2 regions of the Methylobacterium sp. ap11 genome follow, and region 1 is predicted to be linked to the other one. Evidence: predicted binding sites of a transcription regulator. Region 1 holds the regulator's gene; the other holds the start of a gene.
The links. The regulator PhoB, encoded in region 1, activates phosphate uptake and scavenging genes when phosphate is short. The targets are predictions, from matches to a motif close to TGTCATNNANCTGTCAT.
Positions count from the first base shown of each region.

Region 2: BMX97_RS12180 (inorganic phosphate transporter) is a predicted target of PhoB. The motif match lies at 4,014-4,030, and genes of this name have one in related genera.

Region 1 covers NZ_FOEB01000004.1:286,405-294,158, forward strand. Annotated here, with positions in the region: gene pstB (phosphate ABC transporter ATP-binding protein PstB) at 1-813, shown strand; gene phoU (phosphate signaling complex protein PhoU) at 900-1,637, shown strand; gene phoB (phosphate regulon transcriptional regulator PhoB) at 1,705-2,406, shown strand; gene BMX97_RS07950 (hypothetical protein) at 2,434-3,345, opposite strand; gene BMX97_RS07955 (hypothetical protein) at 3,893-4,165, shown strand; gene lpdA (dihydrolipoyl dehydrogenase) at 4,620-6,008, opposite strand; gene BMX97_RS07965 (dihydrolipoamide acetyltransferase family protein) at 6,012-7,400, opposite strand; gene BMX97_RS07970 (alpha-ketoacid dehydrogenase subunit beta) at 7,404-7,754, opposite strand, start outside.
Region 2 covers NZ_FOEB01000007.1:37,420-45,173, forward strand. Annotated here, with positions in the region: gene BMX97_RS12165 (sensor histidine kinase) at 1-1,979, shown strand, start outside; gene BMX97_RS12170 (CHASE3 domain-containing protein) at 2,107-3,444, shown strand; gene BMX97_RS12175 (GcrA family cell cycle regulator) at 3,511-3,744, opposite strand; gene BMX97_RS12180 (inorganic phosphate transporter) at 4,079-5,725, shown strand; gene BMX97_RS32030 (hypothetical protein) at 5,741-6,355, opposite strand; gene BMX97_RS12190 (NAD-dependent epimerase/dehydratase family protein) at 6,682-7,695, shown strand.

The DNA of each region.
Region 1 (7,754 bases):
ATGAGCGCCACCGCCACCGCCGTGCCGGTCGTGGGCCAGAGCACGGCCGACGAATCCGCCGCGATCCGCCTCGCCGTGAAGGACCTCAACTTCTACTACGGCGACTTCAAGGGGTTGAAGAACATCAACCTCAACTTCCTCGACCGCCAGGTCACGGCGCTGATCGGGCCGTCGGGCTGCGGCAAGTCGACGTTGTTGCGCACCTTCAACCGCATCTACAGCCTCTACCCCGAGCAGCGCGCCGAGGGGCAGATCCTGCTCGACGGCCGCAACATCCTCGACCCCTCGATCGACCTCAACGAGCTGCGCGCCCGGGTCGGCATGGTCTTCCAGAAGCCGACCCCGTTCCCGATGTCGATCTACGACAACATCGCGTTCGGCATCCGGCTCTACGAGCGCCTCGGCAAGGCCGACCTCGACGTCCGCGTCGAGGAGGCCCTGCGCAAGGGCGCCCTGTGGGACGAGGTGAAGGACAAGCTCAAGCAATCCGGCATGGGCCTGTCGGGCGGCCAGCAGCAGCGCCTGTGCATCGCCCGCACGGTGGCGCAGCGCCCGGAGGTGATCCTGTTCGACGAGCCGACCTCGGCCCTCGACCCGATCTCGACCGGCCGCATCGAGGAGCTGATCGAGCAGCTGCGGGGCGAGTTCACCATCGCCATCGTCACCCACAACATGCAGCAGGCGGCGCGCATCTCGCAGTTCACCGCCTTCATGTATCTCGGCGAGCTGATCGAGTTCGGGCCGACCAACCGGCTGTTCATGAACCCGTCGAAGCGCCAGACCCAGGACTACATCACCGGCCGGTTCGGCTGAGGCGTCCCGCCCTCGTTCCGCCGGCCCGGGCCCTTGCCGGGCCGGCCCGATCCCACGCTCCACTTCATCGCGGGGAGTCTCACTCCATGTCGAACCACATCGTCACCTCCTACGATCAGGAGCTGCAGAACCTGCGGCGCAGCATCGCCGAGATGGGCGGCATCGCCGAGAAGATGGTGGCCGATTCCGGCCAGGCGCTCCTGCGCCGCGACGCCGCCCTCGCCCAGTCGGTGATCGCCGTCGACCAGCGCCTCGACGGGCTGCAGCGCGAGATCGAGGAGAAGGCGATCCTCCTGATCGCCAAGCGCCAGCCGATGGCGATCGACCTGCGCGAGACGATCTCGGCGATCCGCGTCTCGGGCGACCTCGAGCGCATCGGGGATCTCGCCAAGAACGTCGCCAAGCGCGTCGTCGCGATCGCCGACCAGGTCCAGCTGCAGAAGATCGTCGTCGGCGTGGAGCACATGAACGAGTTGGTCCAGGGCCAGCTCAAGGACGTGCTCGACGCCTACGCCACCCAGGACACCGTGGCGGCCCTCGACGTCTGGGCCCGCGACGGCGGCATCGACGCGCTCTATACCTCGCTGTTCCGCGAACTCCTGACCTACATGATGGAGGATCCGCGCAACATCACGTTCTGCACGCACCTCCTGTTCTGCGCCAAGAACGTCGAGCGCATCGGCGACCACACCACCAACATCGCCGAGACCATCCACTACCTCGCCACCGGCGAGACGCTGACGACCGACCGGCCGAAGAACGACGGGTCGAGCTTCGCCACCGTGGATCCCCAGTTCTCGCCCCAGTCCCCGCCCAAGGCCTGACCGGATGGCCTGCCCGGCCGCGAGGCCGAGCGGGCCGTCCCGGCGGCGACGACCCTGAAGTGCCCCGATGAGTACCCGCATCCTGATCGTCGAGGACGAGGAGGCCCTGACCCTCCTCCTGCGCTACAACCTCGAGGCCGAGGGCTTCGAGGTCGACGCCGTCGCCCGCGGCGACGAGGCGGATATCCGCCTGCGCGAGCAGGTCCCCGACCTCGTCCTCCTCGACTGGATGATGCCGGGCCTCTCCGGCATCGAATTGTGTCGGCGCATCCGCGCCCGCCGCGAGACCGAGCGGCTGCCGGTGATCATGCTGACCGCGCGCGGCGAGGAGGGCGACCGGGTGCGGGGGCTCGCCACCGGCGCCGACGACTACATCGTCAAGCCGTTCTCGGTGCCCGAGCTGCTGGCGCGGGTGCGCGCGCTCCTGCGGCGCGCGAAGCCCGCCCACGTCGCCGACCTGCTCGTCGCCGGCGACATCGAGCTCGACCGGGTCAGCCACCGCGTGCGCCGCGACGGCCGCGAGCTGCATCTCGGCCCGACCGAGTTCAAGCTGCTCGAGTTCCTGATGCAGAGCCCCGGCCGGGTCTTCTCCCGCGAGCAGCTCCTCGACGGCGTCTGGGGCCACGACGTCTACATCGACGAGCGCACGGTCGACGTGCATATCGGCCGCCTGCGCAAGGCGATCAACCGCGGCCGCGACTCGGACCCGATCCGCACCGTGCGCGGCTCCGGCTACTCCTTCGACGAGATGTTCGCGCCCGAGCCGTGACGCCGGACGGCCGTCTCCCGGTCCGGGTCAGAACTCCATCCCGAACTTCACCCGCAGGCTGTGCCGCTCGAACTGGTTCAGCCCGAGGGACCGGCCGGCCAGGGCCGGGTCGGTGTCGCGGCCCCAGACCTGCCCGGCATAGGCCACGGTCAGCCAGACCTTCTCGGTGAACCGGTGATGCAGCGCGGGCCCCAGGGTGAGCGCCTCGCTCTCGAGCCGGTTCAGGAAGGCCCCCTCGTAGCCGCGCAGGTAGCGGACCTCCGGGCCGAGATAGGTGCTGTCTCCGACGCGCCCCACGAGAGCGTTCGACCACAGGAAGGTCGAGGAGCGATAGCCCGGGCCGCCCCGCTCGCGCCCGGCCGCCGGTTCGACGCTGATGTTGCTGCCGTACCAGAGCTTGTCCGGCACCACCTGGACGTCGAGCTGGAGCAGGCTCTCGACGTCGAAGATGTCGGCGCCGCGGCCTTCGACCGGGAGGACGCGCGTGAAGCGAGGGCGCACCTCCAGGGCGAGACCGAAGGGCTGCTCCTTCGAGCCCTTCAGGAACTGGTACTTCACCTCGAGCGAGACGCCGTCGAAGGTGCCGTAGGACTTGTCGTCCAGATCGAGAACGTTGCGCTGCCGCCGCAGCGTGCCGAAGGCGCTGAGTTCGAGGCTCAGCCTGTCGATGGGGTTGAACTGGTAGGCGAGCCGCGTGTCGAGCACGCGGTAGGCCGACCGGCCGGGGCCGTCACGACGCTTGCCGATGCGCGAGACGGTGTCGACCACCGCTTCCTGCTCGCCCTTCTCGCCGGCATCGGCGCCTTCCGTGAAGCCGAACAGGTGCTCGGTATCGACGTCCTTCCCGTCGTCCGTCTTGCTGGACGTTCCGGCCGGACGGCCCTCGTCCTCGCCGGCCTCCCGCGCGCCGCCCAGGCCCGTCCCGGACCTGTCCTCCATCCCGGACCTGTCCTTTGTCCCGGACTCGCTGCGCGGCGCGGCCTGCGTGGATGCCGGGGTGGAGAGGACGAGCATCAGGACGCCCGCCGCGGCCGACAGGCATCGCATCGGCTCGGTGATTCCGGTCATGGTCGCGCGAGGGCCCCAGATGTGCCGTGCTCCAGCGCGTCTGCTTAGAAACGATGCCGGCCGGCCTGGCTGCCGCAAAAATGCAACGCCCGTAAGACCTTTGGACCGCGCGGGATTACGAGGGGCGTCCGACGCATCGGAGGCCTTCGCGCGGTCGGCAGGACCGGGGATGGGCTCCGGTCCGCACGACCCCGGGGCGCCTTGACGTTGGCTCCGTACAAGGCTTGGCCGACGGCTGCGCGCCCGCCCCGAGCACCGCGCCGAATCCTGGCGCCGATCCCGACATGCCCACCCGCACCGCCCCTTGCACGGATCCGTCCCTGGGTCAGGGGTGAAGGCGATCTGCGTATCGAACATTTATAGTTGTAGATCGCCGAGCATGACGTTAGGATTTTCAAGTCAAGCGGGGAATGTTTCCATGGAAAAACTCAGAAACATCGCGACGATCTTGGCTTTTCTGCTGGCCGGAGAGATGATCGCTTCCATGCTCGGACTTGCCGTGCAGCCGGCATCGGCGCAGTCGAGCGCCGAGCGCGAGAGATGCGCGGAATCGGTCGGGATCCAGACACGTCACAACGGCCGGAACAGCTGGATCAAGCGGAGAGTCTCCGGCAAGACCTACAACGCTTTTCTTCGGTGCACGGACGACATTGCCATGAAACGTGCCGACGCGAAGCCGGGCCGCCCCTGAGAGCTTGGTCGACCGATCGACACGCTCTATCCCACCAGCAACCTCATCCTGAGGTGTTGGTCGATCGAAGATCGACTAACCTCGAAGGAGGGCTCCAGAACTCTCCGAGGTTACTGGATCCCTCCTTCGAGGCTCAGCGATCCTCGATCGCCTCGCACCTCAGGATGAGGTAGAGTGCAGGATGGAAAATCCCCTCGCGATTGTGTCGTCGCAAGCCGAGCAGGCTCCGACACATCAAGATATTTTCGTGTATCTGATAAAAATTCTCTCACGACGTCGACCCCGTCAGTCAGTCAGGCCCTGACACTCCATCGGGGCGACCGGCAGCGATCGGTCGGGAGGCCGGCACCCGGCTCGCGAACCGACGGAACCCGCGCGATGCCCACCGTCTCGCGGTGGGCGCGCCGCCACGGGACGGGGCCCCGCCGGACGGTTCCGTCCGGCGGGGCCTCCTTCAGATGTGCAGCGCCTCGCCGAGCGCTCGCAGGTTCGCCTCGTGGAAGGCCTCGCCGAGGGTCGGGTGGGCGTGGATCGTGCCGGCGACGTCCTCCAGCCGGGCGCCCATCTCGAGCGCTAGGCCGAACCCCGCCGCCAGCTCCGAGACCCCGGCTCCCACCGCCTGGATGCCGAGGATGAGGTGGTTGTCGGCCCGCGCCGTCACCCGCACGAAGCCGTCCTCGGCGCCCAGCGTCATGGCGCGGCCGTTGGCGGCGAAGGGAAACAGGCCGGTGCGGATCTCGTGGCCGGCGGCGCGGGCCTCGTCCGGCGACAGGCCGGCCGAGACCACCTCCGGGTCGGTGAAGCAGACCGCGGGAATCGCCACCTTGTGGAAGGCGCGGCGGCGCCCCGCCACGAGGTCGGCCACCATCTCGCCCTGCGCCATGGCGCGGTGGGCCAGCATCGGCTCGCCGGTCACGTCGCCGACAGCCCAGACGTTGCGCATCGAGGTGGCGCAGCGCTTGTCGATGCGGATGAAAGGCCCGCTCATGTCGAGGTCGAGCCGCTCTAACCCGAGGTCGTGCGTGCGCGCCTTGCGGCCGACCGCGACCAGGATCACCTCGGCGGGGATCGTCCGGCGCTCGCCGCCGACCTCGACATCGAGCGCGTCGCCCGAGAGCCCGGTCGCCTTGGCGCCGAGCAGCACCTCGATCCCGAGCGCGCCGAGGCGCCGCGCCACCGGCCGGGTCAGCTCGGCGTCGTAGGCCGGCAGGATCCGCTCGGCCATCTCGACCACCGTGACCTTGGCGCCGAGCTTGGCGAAGGCGGTACCGAGCTCGAGCCCGATATAGCCCGCCCCCACCACCGCCAGGGTGGCGGGGACCTTCGGCAGCGACAGCGCCTCGGTCGAGGAGATCACCCGCCCGCCGAAGGGCAGGTGGGGGAGCGCCGCCGGGACCGAGCCGGTGGCCAGGATCACGTGCTCGGCCCGCACCCGCTCGGGGCCGGTATCGGTCTCGACGAGGCAGGTCTTGCCGTCGACCATCCGCCCGCGCCCGCGCAGGATCTTGACCCCGCCGCGCTTCAGGAGCGACGCGACCCCGGTGTTGAGCCGCCCGACGATGCCGTCCTTCCAGGCCACCGTGCGGGCAAAATCGAGGCTCGGGGGGCCGGCCGAGAGCCCGAAGGGCGAGGCGTCGCCGGCCTGCAGCACGGCGGCGTGATAGGCCTCGGCCGCGTGGATCATCGCCTTCGAGGGGATGCAGCCGACATTGAGGCAGGTGCCGCCTAAGCGATTCTCCTCGACCAGCACGGTGTCGATGCCGTGCTGGCCGGCGCGGATCGCCGCGACGTAGCCGCCCGGGCCGCCGCCGAGCACCAGGAGCTTGGTGGTGATCTCGCCCACGGGTCAGGCCTCCATGAACAGGGTCGCGGGCGTCTCGAGCAGGCCTTTCAGCGCCTGCACGAACAGGGCGGCGTCGTAGCCGTCGACCACCCGGTGGTCGAAGGACGCCGAGAGGTTCATCGTCAGGCGCGGCACGAAGGCGCCGTCGCGCCAGACCGGGCGCATCACCTGCTTGTTGACGCCGATGATCGCGACCTCCGGCCGGTTGATCACCGGCGTGGTCACGATGCCGCCGAGCGCGCCGAGCGAGGTGATGGTGATGGTCGAGCCCGAGAGCTCGTCGCGCGCCGCCAGGCCGTTGCGGGCGGCCTCCGCCAGGCGCCGCACCTCGGCGGCCGAATTCCACACGTCGCGGGTCTCGGCGTGGCGGAGCACCGGCACCATCAGGCCGGACGGCGTCTGGGTGGCGATGCCGACATGGATGCCGGCATGGCGGTGGATCACCTCCGCCTCGTCGTCGTAATGCGCGTTCATCTGCGGGAAGTCCGGCAGGGCGCGCACCAGGGCCTGGACCAGGAACGGGATCAGGGTGAGCTTCGGCCGGTTCGCGCCGTGGCGCTGGTTGAGGGCGGCGCGCAGCTCCTCCACCGCCGTCACGTCGACCTCCTCGACATAGGAGAAATGCGCGACGCGGCGCTTGGCATCGGCCATGCGCTGGGCGATGCGCCGGCGGAGCCCGATGACCTTGATCTCCTCCACGCCGGTGCGGGCGACGCGGCCGGCGGGCGCGGGCGCGGTCTCCTCGGGCGGAGCGTTCAGGAACCCGTCGAGGTCGTCGTGACCGATGCGGCCGGCCGGGCCGGTGCCGCGGACCTGGCGCAGGTCGATGCCGGCCTCCAGTGCGCGGCGGCGCACCGCCGGCGAGGCGACGGGCTTCTCGCCCGCCGGGCGTGGCGGGCCAGAGGAGGGAGCAGTCGCCGCGGGGCGCGGGGCGGGGGCTGCGGGCTTCGCCGGCGCAGGCTTCGGGGGCTCGACCGGCTTCGGCGCGGCGGCGGATCGGGGCGCGGGCGCGGGTTGCGCCGGCTCCAGGCCGTCCGCGGCCGGGACCAGGGCGGCGGCGGGCTGGCCTTCGGCCGCGTCCTGCGCCCTCGCGACCTCGGGCGCCACCGCGACGCCGGAGTCCGGGACCGAGGCGGGCGCGGCATCTCCGCCCTCGATCTCCAGCCGCACGAGTTCGGCGCCGACCGCCAGCATCTGGCCGGCCTCGGCGCCGAGCGCCGCCACGGTGCCGCTCACCGGGGAGGGGATCTCGACGGTGGCCTTGTCGGTCATCACGTCGGCGAGGGGCTGGTCCTCGCGGACCACGTCGCCGACCTTGACGTGCCAGGCCGAGACCTCGGCCTCGGCCACGCCCTCGCCGATGTCGGGGAGCTTGACGATGCGAAATCCCATGGGTCAGCCCTCCAGCGCGGCGCGAAGGGCCCGGCCGACGCGCTCGGGACCCGGGAAGTAGGCCCATTCCTGGGCGTGCGGGTAGGGCGTGTCCCAGCCCGCCACCCGGACGATCGGGGCCTCCAGGTGGTAGAAGCAGGTTTCCTGCACGAGCGCCGCCAGCTCGGCGCCGAAGCCCGAGGTCAGGGTCGCCTCGTGGGCGATGACGCAGCGCCCGGTCTTGCGCACCGAGGCCTCGATCGTCTCCATGTCGAGGGGGAGCAGCGTGCGCAGGTCGATGACCTCGGCGTCGATTCCCGTCTCGGCGGCCGCGGCTTCCGCCACGTGCACGATGGTGCCGTAGGCCAGCACCGT
Region 2 (7,754 bases), on a different contig from region 1:
CGGGCTGGACCACCGGCATCGTCGACCGCAAGGGCCTGCTGCTCGCCCGCTCGGCGGAGCACGCGACCCTGGCGGGCCAGCCGATGCTGGCCGCCCTGCGCGGCCGCCCGACGGCGGCTTCCGGGATCTGGGAGGGGGTCGACCGGCGCCGGCAGCCGGTGCTCTACGTCGAGACCACCGTCCGGGCGACCGGCTGGCTCGTCGGCGCCAGCATCCTGCGCGAGCGGGTCGAGGCGCCCCTGCGCCACTGGATCGTCGCCTTCGGCGGCTTCGGGCTGCTCGCCCTCGCGACGTCCTCGTTCCTGGCGGTGCGGCTCTGGGCGCGGGTCGCCGGCCCGCTGCGCCAGCTCGCCACCGCCGGCGGGGCGCTCGCCGCCGGCCAGCCGGTGCCCCGGGTCTCGACGCCGATCCGCGAGATCCGCCAGCTCGCCGACGTGCTGGCCGACGCCTCCCAGAGCCTGCGCCGGCGCATCGCCGAGCGCGACCAGGCGCTGGCCGAGCAGAGCCGCAGCCTCGTCGCCCTGCGGGAGAGCGAGGCGCGCTTCCGCCACATGGCGGATTCCGCCCCGGCCATGATCTGGATGACCGACGCCGAGGGCGAGATCGTCTTCGTCAACATGCACTACGAGTACCTGTTCGGCCGCTCGGTCGAGGCGCTGGCGCATGGGCGCTGGCGCGAGGTCATCCACCCGGACGACCTCCTCGGCTTCCAGCAGACCTTCCAACAGGCCTTCGCGGCGCGCACGCCGTTCCGCCACGCCACCCGGGTGATCGACCGGCACGGGGCGACGCGCTGGATCCTGTGCGAGGGGGTGGCGCGCCTCGACGACCACGGCCGCTTCCTCGGCTATACCGGCTGCAACGTCGACGTCACCGAGGCCAAGGCGGCGGAGCTCGCCCTGCGCGAGGGCGAGGAGCGCCTGCGGCTGGCGCTGGCCGCCGGCCGGCTCGGCACCTGGGAAATCGACCTCGCCTCCGGGCAGCACCGCCTCTCGGCCCGCTCGTCCGAGATCTTCGCGCACGCCCCCCTCTCGCACGAGGGCTGGACCCGCTCGGTCCATCCGGACGACCGGGCCCGGATCGAGGCGGCTCTGGCCGACCTGCTGGCGGGCGAGGCCGACTACCGCACCGAGTTCCGGATCCGGCCCGAGGCGGAGGCGCCGCACGGCAACGGCGCCCGCTGGGTCAGCGCCCAGGCGATCGTGCAGCGCGATGCCGGCGGCCGGCCGCGCCGGGTGATCGGCATCCACCAGGAGGTGACCGAGCGCAAGCGCGCCGAGGAGCACCTGCGCCTCCTGGTGCACGAGCTGAACCACCGGGTGAAGAACACGCTCGCCACCGTGCAGTCGATCGCGATGCAGAGCCTGCGCGGCATGCAGGGATCCGCCGCCGAGGCGGCGAAGGCCGCCTTCGAGGCCCGGCTGATTGCCCTGGCGCGGGTCCACGACGTGCTCACCCGCGAGAGCTGGGAGGGGGCGGAACTCGCCGAGGTGGTCGAGGACGCGCTGGCGCCCCTCGGGGGCCCGGGCGGCCCGTCCGACGGGAGCGAGGGCCGGCCGCGCTTCTCGGCCGCCGGCCCGGCGGTGCGCCTGCCGCCCCGCATCGCCCTCTCGATCGCCATGGCGCTGCACGAGCTCGCCACCAACGCGGTCAAGTACGGGGCGCTCTCGGTGCCGACGGGCCGGGTCGCCCTGTCGTGGAGCGTCGCCGAGGGGCGGCTCTCCCTGTACTGGCGCGAGAGCGGCGGCCCGCCGGTCGTGCCCCCGACCCGCACCGGCTTCGGCTCCCGCCTGATCGAGCGCAGCCTCGCGCGCGAGCTCGACGGCACGGTGAGCCTCGGCTTCCCGCCCGAGGGCGTGACCTGCACCATCGTGGCGCCCTTGGCCGACCCGGCGGCACCGCTGGCGCCGCAGCAGGAGGACGCCGGACCGCGGGAGCGGGACGGCGATGCCCCGTCCCGGCGCCGGGCCCGGTCCTGAGGGCACCCGGTCGCGGCGGGCGCGGGGGTAGGCCGGCCGGTCGATTGCGGCCGGCGCCGGCCTCCCCATATCGCAGGGGTGAGCCGAGGGCCCGTCCCGCGCCCCAGTCCCGGACGAGCCCCCGCCGATGACGCCAGACGCCCCCCCGCCCGCCTCGCCGGTCCGCACGCGGCCGGCGCGGATCGGCCCGGTCCGCATCCGGGCCGGGATGACCTTCGTGGGCGCGGTGCTGCTGCTGCTCGTCGGCTCGGCGAACGGGCTTCTGCTCGCCTGGCAGAGCACGGTGCAGCACCGCATCACCCACACGCTGTCGATCGACCGCGCCCTGATGCAGGTGCTGGCCGACCTCCTCGACAGCGAGACCGGGCAGCGCGGCTACCTGCTGACCGGCGACGCCGCCTTCCTGGTCCCCTACACCCAGGGCCTCGGCCGGGTGGCCGCCGAGATGCCCCGCCTCGCGGCGGAGCTGCGCGGCAACGGCGAGCAGGAGACCCGGCTCGCCGCCCTGCGCCCCGCCATCGACCGCAAGTTCGCCGAGCTCGACCGCACGATCGCCCTCGACCGCGCAGGCGACCGCACCGGCGCCCTCGCCCTGGTGCGGGCCGGCGAGGGCAAGGCGGAGATGGACGAGATCCGCCGGATCGTCGAGACGATGCGCAGCCGCGAGGACGAGTTGCTGATCGGCTACCAGCGGCACGCCCACCAGATCGAGACCTGGGTCGGCCTCGGCAGCGTCGTGTCGGTCGGCATCATGGCGCTCTTGGCGGTGCTGGCCCTGCGCGAGGCGGCCCGGCGGGCGGCCCTGTCGCGCTTCCTGCCGGCAGAGCTGGCGCCGCTCCTGGAGCGCGGCGGCAGCCTGGAGCAGGGCGGCGGCCTGCGCCTCGGCGAGCGGCGGCACGCGGCGATCGCCTTCGTCGACATGCGCGGCTCGACCACCATCGCCGAGCGGGCCGACCCCGAGACGGTGGCGGTCCTGATCACGGGCTTTCGCCGCTGCGTCGCCCAGGCGGCCCGGGAGACCGGCGGCCTGATCGACAAGTTCATGGGCGACGGGGCCCTGGTGGTGTTCGGGGTACCGGAGGTCCGGGCCGACGCCGCGGCGGGCGCCCTCGCCTTCGCGGGGCGGCTCGAGGCGCTGGTGGAGGCCTGGAACGCCGCCTCGGCGCACGATCCGGTGCGGATCGGCATCGGGGTGCATTGCGGCGAGGTGTTCGTCGGCGTGGTCGGCGACGACGACCGGCTCGAATTCACCGTGCTGGGCGATGCGGTCAACGTCGCGGCCCGGCTCGAGCAGGCGACCAAGACCTTCGGGACGACCACCCTCGTGTCGCAGGCCGCCCTCGACGCCGCGCGGGCGAGCGACGCCTCCGGGGGCGAGACGTGGCGCGAGACCTGGCGCGAGGTCAGCCGGACCGCGCTGCGAGGCCGCAGCGAGGCCTTCCCGATCTACGGCCGCGCCGCGTGAGGGCCGGGACGACGGCCGGGGGAGGAAAACCGGTTCGGGACGGGTAGCGGTCCCGGTCGGCCTCTGCTATCGCAGCCGCCCCGGACGGGTCGGCTCGAAGACGATCCGGCGGTGGAAGGCGCACCAGCTCTTTCCGTCCTGCACCGGCGCACCGCAACAGACCGCGCGGTCGTTGGGCTCGCCGATGATGAATTTGCACACGAAGGCGCCCGACTGGGCGAAGGGAACCCGGAGGCTCGGGGAGGGCTCCTCGACGGCGTCTGCGGTCACGATATGCGACATGCGCACGAGCTGGTTCATCAGGTACTGACTCGCTGGCCTTCCGTCACCCTCGACCAGAAGGGCATCGGGCCGGTTCGTTGGAGGCGACGGACCCGCGCGGAAAGCAGCGCCGGACTCGTCGCCCATGGGACCCGCGCCTCCATGACCCGTGCGCACACGCATCGCAGCGGCAGCGGTGATTTGTCGAATTTGGGGTTGCGTTTTGCAGAACGCAAGCCCCTTAGGCATTTACACATGGTTTTCACACGCCCGGCCGCCTCCGCGGCTGTCCGCGGCGGCGCGGTTCCCGTCATCGACTTGCCATTCGGGCGCCCTATTCCTTGAGGGGCAGCCCCGCCGGAGCGAGTCCACCATGTCCGACGCCGCCCTCGCCCGACGCCCTGCCGGCGCGGCACCCGGCCCCGCCCGCACGGGGCCGCGCCTCGACCATCGCCTCCACCCGACCGCCACGATCGGGTTCCTGGCGGTGCTGGCCGCGGGCCTGGCCTATGCCGGCTACAACCTCGTCGCCGACATGCGGCAGGCCGGGCAGCCGCCGCTCGCCGTCGGGGCCTTCGCGCTGCTCGGCCTCGCCCTCCTGATCGCGCTCGCCTTCGAGTTCGTGAACGGCTTCCACGACACCGCCAACGCGGTGGCGACCGTGATCTACACCCACTCGATGCCGCCGCTGACGGCGGTGATCTGGTCGGGGACGTTCAACTTCCTCGGCGTGATGGCCTCGACCGGGGCGGTGGCCTACAGCGTCGTGACGCTGCTGCCGGTGGAGCTGATCCTCCAGGTCGGCTCGGGCGCCGGCTACGCGATGATCTTCGCGCTGCTGCTCGCCGCGATCGTGTGGAACCTCGGCACCTGGGCGCTCGGCCTGCCGAACTCGTCCTCGCACGCGCTGATCGGCTCGGTGATCGGCGTCGGCCTCGCCAACCAGCTGATGGCGCCGGGCCACGCCGCCTCTGGCGTCGCCTGGGGCCAGGCGCTCGGCGTGCTCGAATCGCTCCTGTTCAGCCCCCTCGTCGGCTTCGTCTGCGCGGCCGGGCTGCTGGTCCTGCTCAAGCGCGTGGTGCGCCGGCCCGAGCTCTACCGGGCGCCGGAGGGCGACGCGCCGCCCCCGCCCTGGATCCGCGGCCTCCTGATCCTGACCTGCACCGGCGTGTCCTTCGCCCATGGCGGCAACGACGGCCAGAAGGGCATGGGGCTGATCATGCTGATCCTGATCGGCGCCGCCCCCACCGCCTACGCGCTCAACCGCACCATGCCGGATTCGAGCACGCCGGCCTTCGTGCAGGGCTCGCAAGGCGCGAGCCGGGTGTTTCGCGCCCATGCGGGCGGGGCGGCGGTGCCCGACGCGGCCGGCGCCCGGGCCCGGGTCGGCGAGGCGCTCAAGGCCGAGGCGCCGCCCAAGTCGCTCGCCGCGCCCGAGGTCCAGGCGGCGCTCGCCGGCCTCTCCGACGACATCGCCGCCCAGGTCCAGGGCTACGGTGCCATCCGGCACGTCCCGGCGGAGGCGACCCAGAACCTGCGCGCCGACATGTACCTCGCGGGCGACGCGGTGCGCCTGCTCACCGGCGAGCACTCGTCCTACGCCGACGACGAGAAGCGGACGCTCCAGGACTACCGCCGCACCCTCGACGACGGCACCCGCTACATCCCGACCTGGGTGAAGGTGGTGGTCGCCCTGGCGCTCGGCCTCGGCACGATGGTGGGCTGGAAGCGGATCGTCGTCACGGTCGGCGAGCGCATCGGCAAGCAGCACCTCACCTACGCGCAGGGCGCGTCCGCCGAGGCGGTGGCCGCCGGCACGATCGGGCTCGCCGAGGCCTACGGCCTGCCGGTCTCGACCACCCACATCCTGTCGAGCGGCGTCGCCGGCACGATGTGGGCCAACGGCACCGGCCTGCAGATGGCCACCGTGCGCAACCTGGCGCTGGCCTGGATCCTGACCCTGCCGGCGGCGATCACCCTGGCGGGCGGGCTGTACTGGGCGCTGCGGCAGGTGTTCTGAGGGCTTTCCCGGCCTTCAGGGCCGGGCCTGCCATACCGGCCGGAAGCGGCTGGAAGACTCCGCGAAGGCATGCGCGCCTGGGCACATCGCGGCGACGACGCGCTGGAGATCGCGGTGACGCTGCTCGAGCGGCAGATGGAAGATCGGCTCGTGATGGGCGATCCGGTTGCGCAAGGACAGCATCTCGTCGCAGATCGCCCACGCCGCCGGACGGTCGAGGACCCGGTCGTTGGGGAAGACCTGCGCGAGGTTCCTCCGCCAGACATGGGCGAGGTCATACCGCTTCGAGAGCTGCGACACCCAGAACCCGGCCGACAGATCCGACACGATGGCGGGCAGTGCGGCAGGCGCAGCACGCCGAATTCGTTCCTGGCGTTGCCGGGCGCGCGAGAGGCGCTCCTCGTCGGTTCCGCTCAATTGTCGGACGAGACCGGCGGTGTCGTAGGGCCAGGACCTGCCATAGCGATGGATCAGGAAGTCGTTCAGCTGGTTCCGCAGGCAGATCTCCCAGGCTTGGAGATACAGATAGAATTCCCGCGAAAGATGCGAGTTCCACTCGTACAGCTTCAGCGCCCTGCTCGGATCGTGACCTGCTTCCGAAAGATATCGCGCGAACCGAGGCTGGCTCAACGACTGGACGAACTGGCCCCGGAGATGCGCATCTTTCCAAAAATTATGTTGCATACGGCGGGGTGCTGCATTACCAGGAAAGTGTGAGCCTGGGGAAACGGTCACTGCGCCATAGGCGCACACCCCCTTGGGACGAGAATCGAACGGCGGGGGCGGGTCTGCGAGGATCCGCCCCTTGCTGTTTCACGCCGAGCGTTCTGGCACGCCGCATGACGCTGCGGCAAGCTCGTATCGGGTGGCTGCCGCACGCCCGGGCTGGCAACCCGCCCCAGGCCGGTGTAACCGCCCCGGGCGGGCGCGTGTCCGGCCCGCGCCAGGGATCCGGCATGCGCTTCCTCGTGACAGGCACGGCCGGCTTCATCGGCTTCCACCTCGCCCACCGCCTGCTCCAGGCCGGCCACGAGGTCGTGGGGGTCGACGGGCTGACCGACTACTACGACGTCGCCCTCAAGCGGGCCCGGCTGGCCCGGCTCGCGGCCCTGCCGGGCTTCTCGTCGCATGAATTCCTGCTGGAGCAGCCCGGCGCCTTCATGGCCCTGATGGGCGAGGCGCGGCCGGACGTGGTGGTGCACCTCGCGGCGCAGGCCGGGGTGCGCTACAGCCTGGAGCACCCGGAGGCCTACGTCGCCGGCAACGTGGTGGGCACCTTCCAGGTGCTGGAGGGCTGCCGGGCGCATCCGGTGCGCCACCTCCTCTTCGCCTCGACCTCCTCGGCCTATGGCGGCAACCCGACGGTGCCGTTCCGCGAGACCGACCGGGCGGTGTGGCCGCTGACCATCTACGCCGCCTCGAAGCTCGCCGGCGAGGCGATGGCGCATTCCTACGCCCACCTGTGGAAGATCCCCACCACCGCGTTCCGGTTCTTCACCGTCTACGGGCCGTGGGGCCGGCCCGACATGGCGCTGTTCCTGTTCACCCGGAAGATCCTGGCCGGCGAACCGATCGAGGTCTACGACCACGGCCGCGCCGTGCGGGACTTCACCTATATCGACGACCTCGTCGAGAGCATCGGTCGGCTGATCGACGCTCCCCCTCCCCCGCCGGGCTCCGCCCCGGTCTCGGCCGCCGACACCCTGAGCCCGGTCGCGCCGTTCCGGATGGTCAATATCGGCGGCGGCCGGCCGGTGAGCGTCGCGGCGATGCTCGATGCTCTGGAGGCGTCCCTCGGCGTGCGGGCGGTCCGCCACCTGCGCGACCTGCCGCCCGGCGACGTCGAGCGCACCGAGGCCAGCCCCGATCTCCTGCGCGACCTCGTCGGCTACGTGCCCTCGACCCCCCTCGAAACCGGCATCCCGGCCTTCGTCGCCTGGTACCGCGCGCAGTACGGCATCGACCGCTAGGAGAACGCCGCGACACTCGACGGCTTGTCACGGCGCCCGCGACAGTGCTCAATCCCCCC